2 regions of the Acidisoma sibiricum genome follow, and region 1 is predicted to be linked to the other one. Evidence: predicted binding sites of a transcription regulator. Region 1 holds the regulator's gene; the other holds the start of a gene.

The links. The regulator HrcA, encoded in region 1, represses chaperone genes, less so after heat shock. The targets are predictions, from matches to a motif close to GTTNGCACTCNCNNNNNGNGAGTGCNAAC.
Region 2: a site for HrcA is predicted at 2,684-2,712, ahead of groES (co-chaperone GroES). Genes of this name have one in related genera too.

What each region holds. Positions count from the first base shown of each region.
Region 1 covers NZ_CM174445.1:702,967-707,159, reverse strand. Annotated here, with positions in the region: gene AC3G7M_RS03400 (DMT family transporter) at 77-997, opposite strand; gene hrcA (heat-inducible transcriptional repressor HrcA) at 1,152-2,231, shown strand; gene AC3G7M_RS03390 (glutathione S-transferase family protein) at 2,334-2,990, opposite strand; gene AC3G7M_RS03385 (polyhydroxyalkanoate depolymerase) at 2,989-4,193, shown strand, end outside.
Region 2 covers NZ_CM174445.1:477,210-481,402, forward strand. Annotated here, with positions in the region: gene AC3G7M_RS02235 (glycosyltransferase family 4 protein) at 1-14, shown strand, start outside; gene AC3G7M_RS02240 (cold-shock protein) at 137-340, opposite strand; gene groL (chaperonin GroEL) at 607-2,253, opposite strand; gene groES (co-chaperone GroES) at 2,325-2,612, opposite strand; gene AC3G7M_RS02255 (usg protein) at 2,935-3,198, shown strand; gene tldD (metalloprotease TldD) at 3,329-4,193, shown strand, end outside.

The DNA of each region.
Region 1 (4,193 bases):
GCGATCATGCCGGTCTTGAACGACATTGTGATCGTCGATTTTTGGTCCTTTCGGCGATTTCGGCCGAGTGTGTCTGCTAGGCCTTGGCGGTGCGCTGCCGGCCGCCGCGCAGCTCGCTCAGCACCACCATGCCGCCGCTCAGCAGAATGAGGCCAGCGCCGAGGAAGACGCCGATGGCCGGAATGTCGCCGAAGATGGCGTAGCCGAAGACGAAGCTCCAGAGCAGGCCGCTGAATTCCATCGGCGCGATGACGCTGGCCTGGGCGAGCTTGACGCCTTCGATCAGCAGCAGCTGGGCGAGGGTGGAGAGCAGCCCCAGGCTCAGCATCAAAACCAGGGCCGGCAGGCTGGGTGTCTTCCAGATGAAGGGCAGGACCGCGCCGCAACAGACCAGGAACAGCAGCGCGATGACGAAGACCTGATCCCAGCCGCGCAGCTCGGCCGAAATCTGGCGCATCAGGATCATGGCATAGGCCCAGATGACGGCGGCGAGGGCGACGCAGAGCGCCGGCAGAAGCGGGCTTGAGCCATGCGGACGGGCGGCGAGAAGCACGCCGACAAAGCCGATGCCCAGCGCGATCCAGCGCACCAGGGTGACGCGTTCGCCCAGCAAAGGTCCCGCCATCACCGCGATGATCAGCGGGCTTGCGAAGTAGATGGTGATCATCTGGGCGAGGCCGAGATAGCGGCCGGCCGAATAGTACAGAAGCCAGGCGACGAAGGTGAGGGCCGCGCGCGCCAGCAGCTTGCCCCGCATCGGCGAAAACAGACCGCGCGTCACCACGCTGCGGCCACCGAGGCTGAGGCAGAGGACGACGACGGTCAGGCTGCGCAGGAACAGAATCTGCGGCGCGTCGAAATGCGCGACCAGGATCTTGACCAGCGCATCATGCAAAGCGAAGGCGGAATAAGAGATCAGGACGATGACGAGGCCCGTTCCGGTCGACGACCGGTCAAGCCTGGAGCGCAGGGCGGAAACATGCGTCGCGAAGCCCATTCCCGTGCCGCCACTCCCTGTGGTGTCGCGAAGACCCAATTAGGCTATGATCAGCATGAGCCCATGTGACGGAGCACTCTTCATGTCGCATGGCAGAGCCTCTGACTGATAGGATATCGGCCCCCAGGTCCGGGCCCGGTAAAAAAGGATCGCAATGGACAGACATGGCTTTACCCTTCCGCCCATACAACCCGCGACGCTGCCCCAGGGGCTAGATATCCGGTCGGCGGCGGTATTGCGCGAAATCGTCGAGCAATATGTGGAGACCGGCGGCCCGGTTGGCAGCCGCACCCTGTCGCGACGCCTGCCGCTGGCGCTGTCGCCAGCGACGATCCGCAATGTCATGGCCGATCTGACCGATGCCGGTCTGCTTTATGCGCCCCATACCTCGGCCGGGCGTCTGCCGACCGACCGGGGCTTGCGCCTGTTCGTCGACGGCTTGCTGCAATTCGGCGACCTGGCCGAGGAGGAGCGGGACGCGATCGACACCGCGCTCGTCAGCCATGGCCGCAGCCTGCAGGATACGCTGGCCGAAGCCTCGACCCTGTTGTCCGGCCTGTCGGCGGCGGCCGGGCTGGTTCTGGCGCCCAAGGCCGAGGGCGCGCTGAAGCATATCGAATTCGTGCCGCTCGCCTCCGGCCGTGCGCTGGTGGTGCTGGTCTCCTCGGAAGGTCAGGTCGAGAACCGCGTCATCGATATTCCGCTCGGCGTGCCGCCCTCGGCGCTGCAGCAGGCGAGCAACTATCTCAATGCCCGTCTGGCCGGACAGACGCTGGCGGATTTTCGCACCAATATGGCGGCCGAGATCGCGCGCGACCGCAATACGCTGGACGAGCTGGCGGCGAGCATCATCGAAGCGGGTCTCGCGACCTGGGGCGGCGAGGGGCGCGGCGGCAATCTGATCGTTCGCGGCCAGGGAAGGCTGCTGGCGGATGTCACGCAAATCGAGAACCTTGCCTCCATCCAGACCCTGTTCGAGCGGCTGGAGGCGCAGGAGACGATGCTGCGCCTGCTGGAACTGGCGGAGACCTCGGACGGGGTGCGCATTTTCATCGGCGCGGAAAGCGGCCTGTTCGGCTCGGCCGGCGTGTCCATGATCGTGGCGCCGGCGCGGAATTCGACGAACCGTATCGTCGGCGCGATCGGGGTGATCGGACCCACCCGGATCAATTACGGCCGGGTCATTCCGGTGGTGGACTATACCGCGCGGGTGGTGGGCAGGCTGCTGGGCTGACGCGGCTGGGGGCGCATTGTCAAATGGTCCGTAACGCCTTCGGCTGAAGCGGGTGCGCGCCGCTACCCGCCGCGACGGATTGGTGCTAGGCTTACCGAACCGTTAGAATTCCACTTCCAGTTCGGTGATTTCTTGGGGCTCTTCCTTCGCTGCAGCCACCCATTCCGCCATATCCGGCCAGGCCATGATGTCCTGGCAGTAGCGTGCTGCGCGCGCGTTCAGCGCGACGTCATAGGTTAGGAAGCGGGTGACGACAGGCGCATACATCGCATCGGCGACTGAAAGCTTTTTGCCGAAGAGATATGGGCCGTTCCATGTCTCGAAACAGTCCTGCCAGATCGTCAGGATGCGGTCGATATCGGCGCGCGCGGCCGACCAGATGGCAAAGCCTGGCCGGTGCGCATGCAGGTTCATCGGCAGCGATGAGCGCAAAGCCGCGAAGCCGGAATGCATTTCGCCGCTGATGGCCCTGCAGCGGGCGCGCGCATGCCTGTCATCCGGCAGCATTTCAGCCTCCGGTCGCAACTCGTTCAGGTATTCCGCAATAGCAAGCGTATCCCAGATCGAAATCCCATCATGGATGAGACTGGGTACCAGAATGGACGAGGACCGAAGCAGCAGTTCGGCCCGGGCGGCGGGATCGTCGGGATTGACGATCTTTTCTTTAAACGGCAGGCCGGAGAGGCGCGTGATCAGCCATCCCCTGAGTGACCAGGAGGAATAGTTCTTGCTGCTAATGAGAAGCGTCGCCTCAGCCATGAGCAATGTCCTGTCCGCCAAGGATGGGCCCACACTCTATCAGACCCTGGGGCTCCAGCGGAACGCAGGGCTTGGTATGGATGAAAAAAACCGGCAGTCCCTGTTCTATGAAATGGCCAAGCCCATCGCGGGCCTGCCGTTGTCCGACGTGCTGGCGGCGGCCGGCACGCCGATGCTGTATCAGATGTATCAGGCGCGGCAGGATATGATGGCGCCGGCGCGCCAGTATTTCCGGTTTCTCAGCACCATTCTCAACCAATATGATCTGACCCAGCCGGCTGCCCTGCCGCTGCGCCTGACTGCCGCCATGGCCGAAAGCCTCTGGCGCGTGCCGATGACGCATGAGCGGCCGGCTTACGGCATGCAGCCGGTCGTGGTCGGCAATGCGCCGGTCGCGATCATCGAGGAGGTCGTCTACGAGACGCCCTTCTGCGCATTGTTGCATTTTCGCAAGGAAACCGCCGTACGGCAGCCGCGGCTGCTGGTGGTGGCGCCGATGTCCGGCCATTTCGCGACGTTGCTGCGCAATACGGTGCAGACGCTGCTCGCCGATCATGACGTCTATATCACGGACTGGAAGAACGCCCGCGACGTTCCGCTGACCGCCGGCACCTTCGGGTTTGAGGACTATACCGACCATGTCATCGCGCAGCTGGAGGCGATCGGACCCGGCGCGCATGTGCTGGCCGTCTGCCAGCCGGCGGTACCGGTGCTGGCCGCTGTGTCCGTCATGGCGCGGGAAGGCAATATCGCGACCCCGCGCAGCATGACGCTGATGGCGGGTCCCATCGATACAAGGATGGCGCCGACCAAGGTCAATCTGCTGGCGCAGGAAAAGCCGATCGAGTGGTTCGACAATTCTGTCATCGGCATTGTGCCCTGGCAGTTCCGCGGCGCGAACCGCCGCGTCTATCCTGGCTTTATGCAGCTCAATGCTTTCGTGGCGATGAATTTCGACCGCCATTTGCGGGCGGAAATCCTGCAGGCCCGCAATATCGTGGCGGGCGACGAGATGCGCGCCGATGTACACCGTAAATTCTATGACGAATACCGCGCCGTGATGGATCTGCCCGCGGAATTCTTTCTGGAGACGGTCAAGCGCATCTTTCAGGATCATGACCTGCCGCTGGGCCGCCTGACGCATCGGGGCGAGCGCGTCGATCCGGGCGCCATCCGCCGCACCATGGTGCTGACGGTCGAAGG
Region 2 (4,193 bases), 230 kb from region 1:
GCCTGGTACGCTGACCGAACCTTTGGGCTAATCGGGCCCTTCACCACGCCGCACAAAAGGGCGCGCCGCAAGGCGCGCCCTTTCATTCGTGCACGGTCCTGTCAGGCTCCCGGCAGGAACCGGAACCTCAGGCCTATCAGATCGCTTTCAGGTTGGTCGCGGCGGCCTTGCCGCGCTCCATGGCGACTTCGTAGCTAACCTTCTGGCCCTCGTTCAGGCCGCGAAGGCCAGCGGCCTGAACCGCTGTAATATGGACGAATACGTCCTTGCCACCATCCTGGGGCATAATGAAACCAAAGCCCTTGGTGGTGTTGAACCACTTCACAGTGCCGATCGCCATAGCTGTACCCATCTCCGTCTTCGATAAACCGCGCGCCGCAACAATCGGGCCTTATAGACTTGACGACGCCGCCAGACAGAGGCGCAACAAGGGAGGCCAGAATTTGAATGCGCATTAGCCATGCAGAAAACGGCAGGGCTTGTCAATCACTATGGAATTCCCAGTCCGGCCATAGAAAAAGGGGCAGACTGGGCCTGCCCCTTGTTCCCGAACTAAAACGGAAAAATCGCCGGAACGGATGATCCCGCCCCGGCGATATTGCAGTCTTAGAAGTCCATGTCGCCCATGCCGCCCATGCCGGGCGCGCCGCCCGGACCAGCCGGGGACTTCTTCTCGGGACGCTCAGCAACCATCGCCTCGGTCGTCACGAGCAGACCGGCAACGGACGCCGCATCCTGCAGCGCCGTGCGCACGACCTTCGCGGGGTCGATGATGCCGGCGGCCACCAGGTCCTTGAACTCCCCGGTCTGCGCGTCGTAGCCCCAGTTGTACTCGTCCTTCTCCAGGATCTTGCCGGCGATGACGGCGCCATCGGCACCGGCATTCTCAGCGATCTGGCGCAGCGGTGCCTGAATGGCCTTGCGGATGATGTCGACGCCGAAGGTCTGGTCGGCATTGTCGCCCTTCACACCGATCAGGATCGTGGACGCGCGCGTCAGCGCCACGCCGCCGCCTGGCACGATGCCTTCCTCAACCGCGGCTCGGGTCGCATGCAGCGCGTCATCAACGCGATCCTTGCGCTCCTTCACCTCGACTTCGGTCGAACCGCCAACGCGGATCACGGCGACGCCACCGGCGAGCTTCGCCAGACGCTCCTGCAGCTTCTCGCGATCATAGTCAGACGTCGTCTCTTCGACCTGAGCGCGGATCTGCGCGCAACGGCCGGCGATGTCTTCCTTCTTGCCCACGCCTTCGACGATCGTGGTGTTTTCTTTCTCGATCAGCACCTTCTTGGCGCGGCCGAGCATGTTCAGCGTCACGGTCTCAAGCTTGATGCCGAGATCTTCGCTGATGACCTGACCACCGGTGAGGATGGCGATGTCTTCCAGCATGGCCTTGCGGCGATCGCCGAAGCCCGGAGCCTTCACGGCCGCGATCTTCAGGCCGCCACGCAGCTTGTTGACGACGAGGGTGGCGAGAGCTTCACCTTCCACGTCTTCCGCGATGATCAGCAACGGCTTGCCGGACTGCACGACGGCTTCCAGCAGCGGCAGGATCGGCTGCAGGCCGGAGAGCTTCTTCTCGTGGATCAGGATGTAGGGGTTGTCGAGATCGGCAACCATCTTGTCTGGATTGGTGATGAAATACGGCGAGACATAGCCGCGGTCGAACTGCATGCCCTCGACGACATCAAGCTCGGTCTCAATGCCCTTGCTCTCTTCGACGGTGATGACACCCTCGTTGCCGACCTTCTGCATCGCTTCAGAGATCTTCTCGCCGATATCGGCCTCGCCGTTGGCGGAGATGGTGCCAACCTGGGCGGTCTCGGACGGGGAGTTGATCTTCTTCGAACGGGTCTTGATCTCGGTGACGACCAAGCCAACGGCCTTGTCGATGCCGCGCTTCAGATCCATCGGGTTCATGCCGGCGGCAACGGCCTTGAGGCCTTCGCGCACAATGGCCTGGGCCAGCACGGTCGCCGTCGTGGTGCCGTCACCGGCGAGGTCGTTGGTCTTCGAGGCCACTTCGCGCACCATCTGGGCGCCCATGTTCTCGAACTTGTCGGCCAGCTCGATTTCCTTCGCGACCGTCACACCGTCCTTGGTGATGCGCGGAGCGCCGAAGCTCTTGTCGATGACGACATTGCGGCCCTTGGGACCCAGGGTCACCTTCACGGCATCGGCCAGGATGTCGACGCCGCGCAGCAAGCGGGCGCGGGCATCGGTGGAAAAGCGAACGTCTTTCGCTGCCATTGGACTTCGTCCTTCTAAAAAAGAGACAGGATCGTTTTAGGCGAGGCGCCCATCAGGCCGCCTCTGCGTGATTAGGCGATCACACCCATGATGTCGGACTCCTTCATGATCAGGAGTTCTTCACCATCGATCTTGACCTCGGTGCCCGACCACTTGCCGAACAGAATGCGGTCACCGGCCTTCACGTCGAGCGCGACAACCGCGCCCTGCTCGTTGCGGGCGCCCGCGCCGACGGCGATGACTTCGCCTTCCATCGGCTTTTCCTTAGCGGTGTCGGGGATGATGATACCGCCGGCAGTCTTCTCTTCCGCGGTAAGGCGGCGGACAACAACGCGGTCGTGTAGCGGACGGAACTTCATTCGGATCGCTCCTGAATGGGTGTTGAGCTTTGAACACGCGGGCGGCCCAAAAGCGGCACCGGCCTGCGGGTCTTGGCACTCTCTGCATGAGAGTGCCAGCGATCTAGACGCTCCCCTCCCCAGTGTCAATGATTTCGGCAGCACTCTCCCGTGTTGAGTGCTAATGCACTGATCTTATTGCGTTTTTTCTTGTGGCAGATTGATGAATTTGCCATCCTCGGCCTGTTTGCGGTGATCGCGTGCCAAGCCGGCCCGCCACCCGGACACCCTCAGCGTGACATTGGTGATCGACAGCCCCATTTCCAACCGCAAGGATGACAGAATGAGCCTGGCTCTCCAGCTGCGTGACTTTCGCCTGACGACTGCGGAAATCCTCTATCGTCTCCCTGACCATCCCTGCGTGCTGCAGACCTATATTTGGCAGGAGATGGACTTGGCCCCGCAATACCCGACACTCCGGCGGTTTCTGGATTTCTGGACGCGCGAGTTGGAGGGCGGTCTCCATTCCGTCCGCGTCTGCCACGCCGGCAGCCTCATCGCCCCCGCCCGCTTCCGCCATATCGACGTCGATCTCACCCTGCACTGATCCTGCCGCGCAAGCGCCGCATGAGTGAATGCTTGCGGGCTTGGGGACTGAGATGGTGCAATAGGCCCCTGGCATCGCCACATCTGGCGGTCAGGGGCTTTGCGCCCGTCAGTTAAAAGGTTCCCCGATCATGCTGCCCTCCGCGAACCCACTGGAAACCACCGACGGCCTGTTCTTCGGCCAGGACGGCAGCGCGCTTGACCGCAGCGCCGCCGAACGGCTGGTGCAGGACACGTTGACCGGCGCCGATGACGGCGAGCTTTTCCTGGAATACCGGGAGAGCGAGGCTCTGGCGCTGGAAGACGGGCGCATCCGCACCGCAAGCTCCGACACTGCGTTGGGCTTCGGTTTGCGCGCTGTCTCGGGCGAGGCCACCGGCTATGCCCATGCCGGGGAGATTTCCGAGGCTGCCTTGGACCGCGCCGCCGACAGCGTCCGCGCCGTCCGCTCCGGCCATTCGGGCGAGTTCATGGCGGCCCCGCAGGCGACCAACCAGCGCCTCTACAGCGGCGACAATCCGCTCCGCACCACCGAATTCGCGGTTCGCGCCGCTCTTCTCTCAGAAATTGACGCCTATGCCCGCGCGCTCGATCCGCGGGTGACACAGGTCATGGCCTCGCTCTATGGCGAGTGGCAGGCCGTGCAGATCCTGCGCGCCGATGGCACCCGGGTGGCCGATCTCCGGCCGCTCGTGCGCCTCAATGTCTCGGTGGTGGTGGAGCAGAACGGACGGCGGGAGACCGGCGGTCACGGCACCGGCGGCCGCTTCTCCTATGCTCAAATCATGGACAGCGCCGTCTGGCGCGCGTCCGCCGATGAGGCGCTGCGTCAGGCTCTGCTCAATCTCGACAGCGTGCCGGCGCCCGCTGGAGAGATGGAGGTCGTGCTCGGTTCCGGCTGGCCCGGCATTCTGCTGCATGAGGCGATTGGCCACGGGCTGGAAGGCGATTTCAACCGCAAGAAAACCTCGGCCTTCGCCGGCCTGCTCGGCCAGC